One region of the Lentzea sp. JNUCC 0626 genome, then DNA from elsewhere that is predicted to be linked to it. Evidence: riboswitches for the same ligand, from Rfam matches in the RefSeq annotation. Region 1 holds a riboswitch; each other region holds the start of a gene.
What was found. Region 1 has a riboswitch for glycine ahead of gcvT (glycine cleavage system aminomethyltransferase GcvT). Riboswitches for the same ligand answer to the same signal wherever they lie in the genome.

Region 1 (4,682 bases):
GACACCCCGGCCCTGGGGAAGGGGCCGGGGTTCCCGTCGTTTTCGCTCCGGGGTAACGAGAAGGGGCGCCACCCGAACCGCGGGTGGCGCCCCTTCTCGTCTGAGAGCAGATCAGAGCGTGGAGTACAGCGGGTGCTTGGCCGCGAGAACCTCGACGCGGGCCCGCAGTTCGTCGATCGCGGCACCCGGCTTGAGGGCCTCCGCGATCACGTCGGCGACCTCGGTGAAGTCCACCTCGCCGAACCCGCGGGTCGCGAGCGCCGGCGTGCCGATGCGCAGACCCGACGTCACCATCGGGGGACGCGGGTCGTTCGGCACGGCGTTGCGGTTGACCGTGATGCCGATCTGGTGCAGCACGTCCTCGGCCTGCTTGCCGTCGAGCTCGGAGTTCACCAGGTCGACCAGGACCAGGTGGACGTCCGTGCCGCCGGTGAGGACCTTCACGCCCGCCGCGGCCACGTCGGCCTGCGAGAGGCGGTCGGCCAGGATGCGCGCGCCTTCCAGTGTGCGGCGCTGGCGGTCGGCGAACTCGGGCGACGCGGCGTGCTTGAACGCCACGGCCTTCGCCGCGATCACGTGCTCCAGCGGACCGCCCTGCTGACCGGGGAACACCGCCGAGTTGATCTTCTTGGCGATGTCGGCCTCGTTCGACAGGATCACGCCACCACGCGGACCGCCGAGGGTCTTGTGGGTCGTGGTCGTCGTGACGTGCGCGTGCGGCACGGGCGACGGGTGCAGGTCCGCGGCCACGAGGCCCGCGAAGTGCGCCATGTCGACCATCAGGTAGGCCTCGACCGAGTCCGCGATGCGGCGGAACTCGGCGAAGTCCAGCTGACGCGGGTAGGCGGACCAGCCCGCGACGATCAGCTTCGGGCGGTGCTCCTGGGCGAGGCGCTCGACCTCGGCCATGTCGACGCGGCCGTCACCGTCGGAGACGTGGTACGGCACGACGTTGTAGAGCTTGCCGGAGAAGTTGATGCGCATGCCGTGCGTCAGGTGACCGCCGTGCGCGAGGTCCAGGCCCAGGATCGTGTCGCCGGGCTGGAGCAGCGCGAACATGGCGGCCGCGTTGGCCTGGGCGCCGGAGTGCGGCTGGACGTTCGCGAAGCCCGCGCCGAAGAGCGACTTGATGCGCTCGATGGCGAGGCGCTCGACGACGTCCACGTGCTCGCAGCCGCCGTAGTAGCGACGGCCCGGGTAGCCCTCGGCGTACTTGTTGGTGAGCACCGAGCCCTGGGCCTGGAGCACCGACACGGGGGTGAAGTTCTCCGAGGCGATCATCTCGAGCGTGCCCTGCTGGCGCGCCAGCTCGGCCGCCACGGCCTGCGCAACCTCGGGGTCGTACTCCGCGAGGGAAGCGTTGAACTGGTCGGACATCGGAAAGATCTCCCTACTTGGCGCGCTTGTAGAACGGAAGTGCGACGACCTCGACCGGCTGCTTCTTGCCGCGGACGTCGACCAGCAGTGGGGTGCCGGGCTCGGCACTGGCCTTGTTCACGTAGGCCATGGCGACGGAGTAGCCGAGGGTCGGGGACAGCGCGCCCGACGTCACCTCGCCTACGACGTCGTCGCCGTTGAGGACCGCGTAACCGTGGCGCGGGGCACGACGTTCGGGCGTCTTCAGTCCGACCAGGACCGAGTCCACATCGGACTCCGACACCTTCGTCAGCGCGTCGCGGCCCACGAAGTCGCCGGGCTTGTCGAGCTTCACGACGCGGCCGAGACCGGCGTGGTACGGCGTGAGCGACGTGGTGAGTTCGTTGCCGTACAACGGCATCCCGGCTTCGAGGCGCAACGTGTCGCGGCAGCCGAGACCGCACGGCTTGAGCTCGTGCGCCTCGCCGGCCTCCAGCAACGCCGCCCAGACGGCACCGGCGTCGGCGGGCGCGACGAACAGCTCGAAGCCCTCCTCACCGGTGTAGCCGGTGCGGGCCAGCAGCGCGTCGACGCCGGCGACCTTCGACGGGTACGAGGCGTAGTACTTGACCGTCGCCAGGTCCGTCTCGGTGAGCCCCGACAGGATCTCGACCGACTTCGGGCCCTGGATCGCGATCAACGCGTAGTCCGTCGACTTGTCCGTCACGACCGTATCGAACCCGGCGGCGCGCTCGACCAGCGCTTCAGCCACCATTGAAGCGTTGGAGGCGTTCGCGACGACCATGAACTCCTCGTCGCCGAGGCGGTACACGATCAGGTCGTCGAGCACGCCGCCGTCGGCCTGGGTGATCATCGTGTAGCGGGCCTTGCCGACGGCCAGCGCGGAGATGTGGCCGACCAGCGCGAAGTCGAGGGCCACGCCGGCCTGCGGACCGGTCAGCACGATCTCACCCATGTGCGTGAGGTCGAACAGTCCGGCGGTCTGGCGCACGGCGTGGTGCTCCGCGAGTTCGGACGAGTAGCGCAGCGGCATCCGCCAGCCCGCGAAGTCGGTGAACATCGCGCCGAGCTGCTCGTGCTCGGCGTTCAGAGGCGTGAGGCGGGACATCAGAACGCTCCTCCAGGGTGCGCCGAAGAGCCGGACGCGGCCGGCTGAGGCATCAGAAGAATGACACGGTCCATCGGAGACTCCTCACTAGAGCGAGCCTCCCCCTCTGTCATGAGCCTGAGAGCTTCACCACGACGAGCGTGGCTTGCACCGTGGGCGAGGCTCCCGGGGAGCCTGCTTTCCAGAGTTGCCTGCGTCGCGCGGTACCTGTACCTGAGAGATTCCGGGGAGGAGTTGCTCCTACGGTGTCCCCGCTGAAGGGGACTCTCCCGCGCGACATCGACGGCCGTGTTCAGTTGGTAGCCCCAGACGCTAGCAGGCCAAACGTCACAGCGGCACGCCCTGCGCCGTCTTCTCGACCACCTTGCGCTCCGCCCAGAACGACAGGAACGGGATCGTGCCGGCGAGCAGCACCAGCGCCGTGCCCTTGATGGACCAGCGCAGCTTCAGCGCCAGGTCGACGGAAATCACCAGGTAGATGGCGTAGAGGAAGCCGTGGACCGGGCCGACGACCTTCATCGCGCCGCCCATGTCCGCGGCGTATTTGAGCACCATCGCCACGACCAGGAGCAGCAGGAAGACTCCGACCACGTAAGCCATGACCCTGAACCGGGTCAACGCACCCTTCATCTGCCCGCCTTCGCTCAACGACCGTCCCGCGCGTTGAGGTCCGCGAGCATGCGGTTGTAGGCCGCGAGCTCCGCGTCTTCGTCATCGTCGAAGTGCTCGACAGGCGCGGGTTTGACGGCGACAACCGTACTTTCCTGCCTGGGAGCGGGTGCAACCGGCTCGGGTGAGAGAGCCTCGTCACGGCGTTCGCGCGCGAGCTTGCGGAAGCGCCAGACCATGAAGAGGGGGAAGAGGCCGAACAGCGGCCACTGCAGCACGTAGCCCAGGTTCTGGAACGTGCCGCTGGCGGACTCGAAGCGCTGCCACTGCCACCAGGCGAGCCCGCAACAGACGATCAGCGCCGCCAGACAGGCGAACGCGATCAGCACACGTTGGGGAGTAAGGAGGCCGCGCACGACCTCCACACTACTTGGGTGAGGCCTCCCGCACGGAGGCCGCCCGTTTGAGGGGTGTTGGTTACGGGGCTGCCGCCTCCGACAGCCCGTTTCCCAACTACGCCACGCCGTCCCGGCGCTGCCTCCGCAGACGAGCAACACACCAGGCCGCGGCAGAGCCACGACGAAGGTGCTGGAGAACCGTCATCGGTCCCAGGCGCCTCCCGAGATCGGCAGGCGTGAGGCCGGCCGCGCGGTAGTCGAGCGCGCGCTGGTCCAACGGGCTGATGCCCGCGTCCCACCACTGCTCGGCCTCGGCGACGTCGCCCACCAACTGCCAGTAGCTCGCCGCGGCGGCGAGCATCGCCTCGGGTGCCTCCGGCGCCCGCTTGCGCATCGCGGCCACGTAGGCCGGATCCGCCGAGTCGACCTTGACCAAGCCACGCGACCCACTCCTGCCGCCCCGCTGGACGGGGATGCCAGGCGCCGAGGGGGGAGCCTCCGCGAGCCACGCGTTCTTGATCCGGTTCACCTCCTGCATCTCTGCGTCATCAGACCGTTCAGCCGCCCACTGCTGCAACAGCTCGTGGACCCCGGAGTCCTCGACCATATGTGCCTCCTCGTCGGTCGGGGATCGGCCATTGCAGCGGAAGGTATTCGGTAGGTCTGACAATCGCCAGACCCTGAATCCCCAGAACACCCGTTACCAGTGCGTGATTGGTCGCATTCCACCCGTCCGGCTCAACGCAGACGGTCGAGGATCACCGACTGTCACTAGCTGAGCGGGGTGGCCGTCCCGAAGAGGCTCCTGACGAAGGTGATGATCGACTCCGCGCCCTGACGCAGCCAGCCGAGGACCTGCTGGACCGCCGAAGCGGACTGCTCGGGCTGGGTGATCAGGAGGAACAGCACCAGCGCGACGCCCGCCAGCACTAGCACCTTCTTGAGGTTCACAGGTACCTCTCCGTCCGTGTGGTTCACCGGTCAGGCGGCGGACCGCCCGTGTCACCCGTCATGGTCCCTCATTCACCCGGCCGATGAACAACGACCACGCCAAACTCTCCCCGGGTTCTGCCTGCGGCACACGCCTGCACAGCGGCCAACGTCACCCGAATGGCGGCTAAAGACAGGCCTCAACTGCGCCGATGTCCTGGGCACGAGGTGAACACGGACTCCCTCGCATCCCACAGCTT
Region 2 (4,682 bases), 400 kb from region 1:
ACCAGGTTGCGGTCGCCCTTCGCGCCGTCGATGCGGCGGACCGGCGGCCAGATCTTCGGCGCCGCGGTGCCGGCCGGGTAGACGGCCACCTCGCGGCTGTACGGGTGGTTCCACTCGCCGACGGTCACGCACGCCGCGGTGTGCGGGGCGTTGCGCAGCGGGTTGTCCTCGACGGACCACTCGCCGGCGCCGACCTTGTCGATCTCGCCCTTGATCGCGATCATCGCGTCGATGAACCTGTCGATCTCGGCCAGGTCCTCGGACTCGGTCGGCTCGACCATCAGCGTGCCGGCGACCGGGAACGACATCGTCGGGGCGTGCAGGCCGTAGTCGGCGAGGCGCTTCGCGACGTCGTCCACCGTCACACCGGTGGCCTTGGTGATCGGGCGCAGGTCGAGGATGCACTCGTGGGCGACGAAGCCGCCCTCGCCGGTGTAGAGGACCGGGTAGTGCTCGTCGAGGCGGCGCGCGACGTAGTTCGCGGCGGCCACGGCGGTCAGGGTCGCGCGGCGCAGGCCGTCGCCGCCCATCATGCGCACGTACGCCCACGAGATCGGCAGGATCGACGCGGAACCCCACGGGGCGCCGGAGATCGGGCCGACGCCGGTCGCCGGGCCCGCGGTGGGCTGCAGCGGGTGGTTCGGCAGGAACGGCGCGAGGTGGGACTTCACGCCGATCGGGCCGACGCCGGGGCCACCGCCGCCGTGCGGGATGCAGAACGTCTTGTGCAGGTTCAGGTGCGAGACGTCCGAGCCGAACTTGCCGTAGCGCGCGAGGCCGATCAACGCGTTGAGGTTCGCGCCGTCGACGTACACCTGACCGCCCGCGTCGTGGACCAGGCCGCAGACCTCGCGGACGGTGTCCTCGTACACGCCGTGGGTCGACGGGTAGGTGATCATGATCGCGGCCAGGTCGTCGGCGTGCTCGGCGACCGTGGTGCGCAGGTGGCCCATGTCGATGTTGCCCTTGTCGTCGCACTTCACGACGACGACGCGCATGCCGGCCATGACGGCGGACGCGGCGTTGGTGCCGTGCGCGGACGACGGGATCAGGCAGACGTCGCGGTCGGCGTTGCCGTTGGCGCGGTGGTACGCGCGGATCGCGAGCAGACCGGCGAACTCACCCTGCGAGCCGGCGTTGGGCTGCAACGACACCGCGTCGTAGCCGGTGACCTCGGCGAGCCAGGCCTCCAGGTCCGACACGATCTTGAGCAGGCCCTTGGCGTCCTCGACCGGCGCGAACGGGTGCAGCGTCGAGAACTCCGGCCACGTGATGGACTCCATCTCCGCGGTGGCGTTCAGCTTCATCGTGCAGGAGCCGAGCGGGATCATGCTGCGGTCGAGCGCGACGTCCTTGTCGGACAACGCGCGCAGGTAGCGCAGCAGCGCCGTCTCCGAGCGGTGCGCGTGGAAGACCGGGTGCGTCAGGTAGTCGGACGTGCGGCGAAGGTCGGCCGGGATGCCGTCGGCGGTGTCGCCGTCGATCGCGTCCACATCGGCCTTGGTGACACCGAAGGCGTTCCACACGGCGACGACGTGCGCACGGGTCGTCTTCTCGTCACACGCGATGGCGACGACGTCCTCGTCGACCAGACGCAGGTTGATGCCGGCCTCACGGGCCTTCGCGACGACCTCGGCGGCCTTGCCCTCGACGCGGACCTCGACGGTGTCGAAGAACTCGCCGTGCACGACGTCCAGACCGGCCTCGCACAGGCCCGTGGCGAGCACGGTGGCCAGGCGGTGCACGCGGGTCGCGATGGCGCGCAGGCCCTCGGGACCGTGGTAGACGGCGTACATGGAGGCGATCACGGCCAGCAGCACCTGCGCGGTGCAGATGTTGGACGTGGCCTTCTCGCGGCGGATGTGCTGCTCGCGGGTCTGCAACGCCAACCGGTAGGCGAGCGAGCCGTCGGAGTCGACGGAGACGCCGACGAGACGGCCAGGCAGCTGACGCTCCAGACCGGAGCGGACGGCCATGTACCCGGCGTGCGGGCCGCCGAAGCCGATCGGGACGCCGAAGCGCTGGGTGGTGCCGACGACGACGTCCGCGCCGATCTCGCCCGGCGCGCGCAGCAGCGTGAGCGCCAGCAGGTCGGCGACGACGACGGCCTGCGCGCCCGCGTTGTGGATCTCCTCGATGAGGGCCTTCTGGTCGCGCACCACACCGGACGCGCCGGGGTAGGACAGCAGCACGCCGTAGAAGTCTCCGCCGAGGCCCAGGCCCTCGATGCCCTGCGACAGGTCGGCGACGACGATCTCGATGCCGAGCGGCTCGGCGCGCGTCTCGATGACGGCGAGCGTCTGCGGCAGCGTGTCGGAGTCGACGACGAACTTGTTCGACTTGGACTTGCCGGCGCGGCGCACCAGCGTCATCGCCTCGGCGGCGGCGGTCGACTCGTCCAACATGGACGCGTTCGCGGTCGGCAGGCCCGTCAGGTCGCCGACCATCGTCTGGAAGTTCAGCAACGCCTCGAGGCGGCCCTGCGAGATCTCCGGCTGGTACGGCGTGTAGGCCGTGTACCAGGCAGGGCTTTCGAGCACGTTGCGCAGGATCACGCCCGGCGTCACGGTGTCGTAGTAGCCCAGGCCGATCATCTGCGTCATCGGCCGGTTCTGGGACGCGAGCTCGCGGAGTTCGGCGAGCGCCTCGGTCTCGGTGGCCGGGGCGGGCAGGTCCAGCACGAGGTCGCGCTCGTGGATGGACGACGGAACCGCGTGCTGCGCCAGTTCCTCCAGCGATCCGACGCCGATGACGTCGAGGATGCGCGCGAGTTCGGCGGGACGCGGGCCGACGTGGCGGTCGGCGAACGGGGTGCCGTGCTCGAGAGCGGCGAGCGGAATGCGGTCCTGCGTCATCAAACGCCTCCGGGGGCTGGCTTCGGGCACACGTGTCCTGGTGCCCTCCCCGCTCTGTCCGTACCCGATGTCGGGCGCCTGAGAGGTTCACCCATCACTGATGGGCTTTCACCGTCGGCGGGACTCCCTCGCGGGAGTCCACTTTCCAGAGGCGTCTCGCTCTGGCGGTCCTGGATGCCTGAGAGGTTCCCGGGGAGGGACTTGCTCCTTCGGCGCCGGGTTCGAGACCCGGACTCTCCCGCCTGAGTTCAGCGACTACCCGAGAAGAATACCCGCAGGCAGCCCGGGTAGTCGCTAGGGACGCGACCTACGTCTCAGCACGAAGACCGACGAGGGCCGCCGCGACCGGGTCGGCGGGGTCGTCGCGCACGGCCAGCAGCAGGTGCCGGGTGCCCACGACCGGGTCGCCGCTGCGGGCCGCGACGAGCTTCGCGCGTTCCATCGCTCGTTCGACAGTGCCTCCAGACGGCAGAGAGGCGCCGTCCACTCCTGCTTCGCGCAGTGCCGCCGCCCCACCTGACTCGAACTCGGGCTTGAGCCTGCACCCCGCCACCGTCAGCTGGTGGTCGAGCGTCAGCACCGCCTCCACCAGATCCCGCGACGACACGTCCCGGCGTCCGGCCACAGCCAGTCGGTCCGCCTCGTTGCGCACTGCGGTCAGCACCGGGCCGCCGAGGCCCTGGCCGCGCGACACGAGCTTGGTCAGCCAGCGCACGTACCCGCCGCCGGATTCCCCCTCCAGCGCGCCTGCCTTGCGCAGCAGCCACACGGCGGGCGCCTCCTCGACCTCGGCGTACTTGCGTTCGGCGTCGGCGCGCACGGCCGCGGCGGTCGCCTCCACGTCCACGCCGTGCAGGAACATCAGGTCGGCGACCCGCCCGGAGTCGAGCGACAGCAGCGCCAGCGCGAGGTGGGTCGTCGTCAGGACGCCGTCGCCTGCCTGCGCCACGGCGGCCAGCAGGCAGGTCTCCAGCGCGCGGCTGACGGGCAGGACGGTGTCGACGCGGGCGTGGTGGTGGGCGGCGCTCATCAGCGCCATGACGTCCGGGTGGGACTCGGCGACGACTCCTCCGTCGTCACCGGCCCAGTGGCTCGTGCCCCTGGCCATCGCCTGTGCCGTCAGCGAGGTCGTGCCGAGTTTGCGGCCGGGGCCGATGGTGTCGACCAGTGCGATCAGCAGGTTCTCGGTGCCGACGAAGCCGAACTCCAGCCGGAAGGCGCGCTGCGAGGCCGCCGCCAGGACCTTGACCACCTGCGCTGAAGGGGTGTGCGTCATGCCGGAAACGCTAGGGAGCAAGGGGTTCTCGGCGCTGCTGCCGACCGGCCACTCAGGACGGCCAGTCGGCCACGTTCACCGCGCCGGTCAGCCGGTGGCGCGCTCGCGACGACGACGGGTCAGCTCGTCCTCGGTCATCGGCGCGATCTCGACGCCGTCCGCCCGTTCGGCCGGGAACTCGTGGATCGTGCCGGAGATCTCGCGCATCGCCCCGCTCACCGCGATGCCGAAGACGCCCTGACCGCCCTGCAGCAGGTCGACGACCTCCTCCGGCGAGGTGCACTCGTAGACGGTGGTGCCGTCGGAGAAGAGCGTGATCTTCGCCAGGTCCTGCACACCTCGGCGGCGCAGGTGGTCGACCGCCACCCTGATGTTCTGCAACGAGACGCCGGTGTCCAGCAGCCGCTTCACGACCTTGAGGACCAGGATGTCCTTGAAGGAGTACAGCCGCTGGCTGCCCGAGCCGTGCGCCATCCGCACCGTGGGCGCGACCAGCCCGGTGCGCGCCCAGTAGTCGAGCTGTCGGTACGTGATGCCCGCGATCTGGCACG
Region 3 (4,682 bases), 960 kb from region 1:
TGGCCTTGATGGACGCGACGGCGTTGCGTTCGATGCACGGGATCTGCACCAGGCCGCCGATCGGGTCGCACGTCAACCCGAGGTTGTGCTCCATGGCGATCTCGGCGGCGTTCTCGACCTGTTCGGGCGTGCCGCCGAGCACCTCGGCGAGCCCACCCGCGGCCATCGAGCAGGCCGACCCGACCTCACCCTGGCAGCCGACCTCGGCACCGGAGATCGACGCGTTCTCCTTGAACAGCACGCCGATAGCGCCCGCCGTCAACAAGAACCGGACGACACCGTCGTCGGAAGCACCCGGCACGAACTTCGTGTAGTAGTGCAGAACCGCCGGAACGATGCCCGCCGCGCCGTTGGTCGGCGCCGTGACGACACGGCCACCAGCCGCGTTCTCCTCGTTGACCGCCAACGCGAAGAGAGTCACCCAGTCCATGACCCGCAACGGGTCGGTGACGAAGTGTTCGCTCTCCAGACGCTTGCGCATCTCGGCGGCGCGGCGGCGGACCTTCAGGCCGCCGGGCAGCGTGCCGTGTTCGGTGCAGCCGCGTTCGACGCACTCCTGCATGACGTGCCAGATGTGCAGAAGTCCTTCGCGGATCTCGGTTTCCGTGCGCCACGACAGCTCGTTGGCCATCATGATCTCGCTGATCGACAGGCCGGTCTCGCGGCAGCGCGCGAGGAGTTGGTCGCCGGTCAGGAACGGGTGCGGCAACGGGGTGGTGTCCGGCTTGATCCGGTCGGTGCCCGACGCGTTCTCGTCGACGACGAACCCGCCGCCGATCGAGTAGTAGACGGCGTGCTCGACCGACTTGCCGTCCGCGAACGCCTCGAAGCTCATCCCGTTGGGGTGCAACGGGAGTGACTTGCGGCGGTGCATGACGAGGTCGCGGTCGTGGGTGAACGCGATCTCGTGCGTCCCGCCGAGCCTCAGCCGTCCACTGGAGATGATCTCCTCGACGCGTTCGGCGGCGACGGAGGGGTCGACCTCCTCGGGGAGGTTGCCCTCCAGGCCGAGGAACACGGCCTTCGGGCTGCCGTGGCCGTGGCCGGTCGCGCCGAGCGACCCGAACAGCTGGACGTGCACGCGGTCCACAGTGGACAACTGAGGGCCGAGCTTGTCGACGAACATCGCGGCCGCGCGCATCGGGCCGACCGTGTGGGAGCTGGACGGTCCGATGCCGACGGAGAACAGGTCGAAAACGCTGATCGCCACTGATCAGTCCTTCGTGGTGGGGCGGAGCGGAGTCAGTCGGTCTTGGTGAGCTCGGCGTACTTGGCCGCCGTGAGCAGGTTCTCGGCCGACTCGACGCGGACCTTGAACAGCCAGCCCTCGCCGTACGGGTCGTTGTTCACGATCGCCGGGTCCTGCACGACGGCGTCGTTGACCTCGATGATCTCCCCGGTGACGGGCGAGAACAGGTCGCTGACGGACTTGGTGGACTCGAGCTCACCGCAGACGGAGTTGGTGACGACCTTGGCACCGACCTCGGGCAGCTGCACGTAGACGATGTCGCCGAGCGCGTCGGCGGCGTACGCGGTGATTCCGCAGGTCAGCGGGTCCTGGGTGCCCGGCGTCCAGTCGACCCACTCGTGTTCGACGGTGTAGAGCAGGTTCTCGGGGAACTCCACGGCGACTCCTCTGGCTGTGACGGGTCAGGACAACTAGCGCCCCCTCCGCCGTGCAGAGTTGCCTACCCCGAGTGGTCTTGCTGCCTGAGAGTGTGCGGGAGCTTGCCCCTTCGGCGCCCCGACTGCGTTCGTCGAGGTCTCTCCCACGCGGGTTCTGGCGCTCGCGCGCCGCGGCCGGTGTTCAGTTCTCGGCGCGAACGCTATGTGCGGCCCCCGCCGAGTGTCAACGCGGGAACGTCAAGTGGAACGCGAACAACACTCAGGTCGCTCTGTCCTAACTGAACAACCGGAGGGTTACCGGATAGTGCGATCAGCACAGTGACATGACCTTGTGACTGGCCCACATTATGAGATGTCGGCCACCGAACGGAGGAGTCATCGTGCGGATCGCTGTTCCCCGCGAGATCAAGAACCACGAGTACCGCGTCGCTCTCACCCCTGCCGGTGCGCACGAGCTGACCAGCCGCGGCCACGACGTCTACGTCGAGCAGGGTGCCGGTCTCGGTTCCGCGATCACGGACGAGGAGTACCTCGCCGCGGGCGCCAAGATCCTCGCGACCGCCGACGACGTGTGGGCCGAGGGCGACCTGGTGCTCAAGGTCAAGGAGCCGATCGCCGAGGAGTACCCCCGTCTGCGCGCCGGCCAGACCCTCTTCACGTATCTGCACCTCGCCGCCGACAAGCCGCTGACCGAGGCGCTGCTGGCGTCCGGCACCACGGCCATCGCCTACGAGACCGTGCAGCTGCCGAACCGCGCGCTGCCGCTGCTCGCCCCGATGTCCGAGGTCGCGGGCCGCCTCGCCCCGCAGGTCGGCGCGTTCAGCCTGATGAAGCCCTCCGGCGGCCGCGGCGTGCTGCCCGGCGGCGTCCCCGGTGTCGCCCCGGCCCGCGTGGTCGTGATCGGCGGCGGCGTGGCGGGCGTCAACGCGGCCACCATCGCCGTCGGCATGGGCGCGGACGTGCAGATCCTCGACACCAACGTCGACCGCCTGCGCCAGATCGACGCCCAGTTCCAGGGCCGTCTGCGCACGCTCGCGTCCAACGCGTTCTCCGTCGAGCAGGCCGTCCGCGAGGCCGACCTGGTCATCGGCGCCGTGCTCGTCCCCGGTGCCGCCGCGCCGAAGCTCGTGTCGAACGCGCTGGTCGCCGACATGAAGCCGGGCTCCGTGCTCGTCGACATCGCGATCGACCAGGGCGGTTGCTTCGAGGACTCGCGTCCCACCACGCACGCCGAGCCGACCTACGAGGTCCACAACTCGGTCTTCTACTGCGTGGCGAACATGCCGGGCGCCGTGCCGCGCACCTCGACCTACGCGCTGACCAACGTGACGCTGCCGTACGCCGTCGCGCTGGCCGACAAGGGCTGGGAGAAGGCGCTGAAGGACGACCGTTCGCTCGCCCTGGGCCTGAACGTGCACGCCGGGCAGCTCACCAACGGCCCGGTGGCCGAGGCGACCGGCCTCGCGCACACGCCGCTGGAGTCCGTGGTCTGAAAGCCGACCAGATGAATGCCAACTGAATGAATGAGGCCCCCGCACGCGTCAATCGCTGCGGGGGTTTCGCCTATCTGAGGGCGGCGACGCGCGCCTTGATGCCGTCGATCACGCAGTCCAGCCCGAACTCGAACTGCCCGTCCAGCGTCCACACCTCGGGTTCGTCCAGCATCGCGACGTACCTGGGGTGCTTGTCGCGGTAGAGGTCGGCGATCTTGCCCATGTCCGGCGGCGGCGAGTCCATCCCGCCGCGCCCGACGAAGTTGACCTCCGCGACCGCGTACCCGTTGACGTAGCTGCCCACCGTGGAGATCGACTGGGCGGCGACCACGGTGGACAGACCGGCGCGCAGCATCGGCCCGAACATGGCGTCCGCGTAGGCCACCGCGTTCGGGCCGATGGTGTTGAACTGCCCGATCCCGCGGATCCACCACGGGTGCTTCAGCGCGAGCTGACGCAGTTCGTGCATCAACGCGCGCACCGCGATCTCCCAGTCGGTCTCGGGATCGGGCAGGGTGAACTCGCCGTAGACCTCGTCGAGGCAGAGCTCGATCAGCGCGTCCTTCGTCGGAACGTGCCAGTACAACGACATGGGTGCCGCGCCGAGCGCCGCCGCGAGCTTGCGCATGGACAGCTTCTGCAGGCCGTCGGCGTCCAGCATCTCCATCGCCTTGCGCACGATGGCGTCCCGGCTCAGGCCGAGGGGCTGGCCGCTGCCGGGCCTGGGCTTGCTGAACCACACGCTGTCCACGTCGCGATCCTATGCACGTCGCAGCAGCACGCTGGCCACAACACCTCCCAGGAACACGGCGACAGCGCCGATGATCAGGCTGACGCTCATGCCGTTCGAGAACGCCTCGCGCACGACCGTGATGTCCGCACCGCTGTGCAACGCCTCTTGCAGCGAACGCCCCGACACGCCGTCCGGCAGTGACGCGACGAACCGCGCCGACAGCAGCGCGCCCAGCACGGCGATGCCGAACGAGGAGCCCAGTTCCGTCAACGTGCCCGACAGCCCGGACGCGATGCCGGCGCGTTCCGGCGGGATCGACCCCATCAGGGCGTTGACCGCAACGGGTTGCGACACACCGACTCCGACGCCGATGAGCACCAGTCCGGCGAGCGTCGGCGGGTAGGTGTCGCCGATCGAGAGCAGCAGCACGCCGCCCGCGACGATCGTCATGCCCAGCAACATCGCCCGGCCCGCGCCGAGCTTCATCACGAGCTGCCCCAACGTGTTGCTGGTGATGAGCAACGCGACCGCCATCGGTGCCACGCGCACCCCGGCCTCCAACGGGCTGTACCCCAGCACGCCCTGAAGGTGTTGCGTCAGCAGGAAGAGCGAGCCCGCCATGCCGAACGCCGCCAGCACGCCCGACGCCACCGCGCCGGTGAACCGCCGGTTCCGGAAGAACCCGAGATCGAGCATCGGGTCGGCGGTGTGCCGTTCCCACAACGCGAACCCGGTCATGGTGACGATCCCGATCGCCACCGGCACGCCGAACTCGGCCGAGCCGAAGCCGTGCTCCGGCACCTCGATCACCGCGTACACGATCGACACCA

Region 2: another riboswitch for glycine. It lies ahead of gcvP (aminomethyl-transferring glycine dehydrogenase); the one in region 1 lies ahead of gcvT (glycine cleavage system aminomethyltransferase GcvT).
Region 3: another riboswitch for glycine. It lies ahead of gcvH (glycine cleavage system protein GcvH); the one in region 1 lies ahead of gcvT (glycine cleavage system aminomethyltransferase GcvT).

What each region holds. Positions count from the first base shown of each region.
Region 1 covers NZ_CP171635.1:9,330,251-9,334,932, reverse strand. Annotated here, with positions in the region: gene glyA (serine hydroxymethyltransferase) at 112-1,377, opposite strand; gene gcvT (glycine cleavage system aminomethyltransferase GcvT) at 1,391-2,485, opposite strand; glycine riboswitch at 2,585-2,675, opposite strand; glycine riboswitch at 2,677-2,767, opposite strand; gene JNUCC0626_RS43820 (DUF3817 domain-containing protein) at 2,813-3,115, opposite strand; gene JNUCC0626_RS43815 (hypothetical protein) at 3,130-3,483, opposite strand; gene JNUCC0626_RS43810 (helix-turn-helix transcriptional regulator) at 3,608-4,099, opposite strand; gene JNUCC0626_RS43805 (hypothetical protein) at 4,264-4,443, opposite strand.
Region 2 covers NZ_CP171635.1:9,732,632-9,737,313, reverse strand. Annotated here, with positions in the region: gene gcvP (aminomethyl-transferring glycine dehydrogenase) at 1-2,855, opposite strand, end outside; glycine riboswitch at 3,011-3,106, opposite strand; gene JNUCC0626_RS45825 (Clp protease N-terminal domain-containing protein) at 3,163-4,131, opposite strand; gene JNUCC0626_RS45820 (MerR family transcriptional regulator) at 4,219-4,682, opposite strand, start outside.
Region 3 covers NZ_CP171635.1:8,371,108-8,375,789, reverse strand. Annotated here, with positions in the region: gene JNUCC0626_RS39125 (L-serine ammonia-lyase) at 1-1,210, opposite strand, end outside; gene gcvH (glycine cleavage system protein GcvH) at 1,243-1,626, opposite strand; glycine riboswitch at 1,689-1,782, opposite strand; gene ald (alanine dehydrogenase) at 2,007-3,119, shown strand; gene JNUCC0626_RS39110 (TetR/AcrR family transcriptional regulator) at 3,190-3,870, opposite strand; gene JNUCC0626_RS39105 (MFS transporter) at 3,880-4,682, opposite strand, start outside.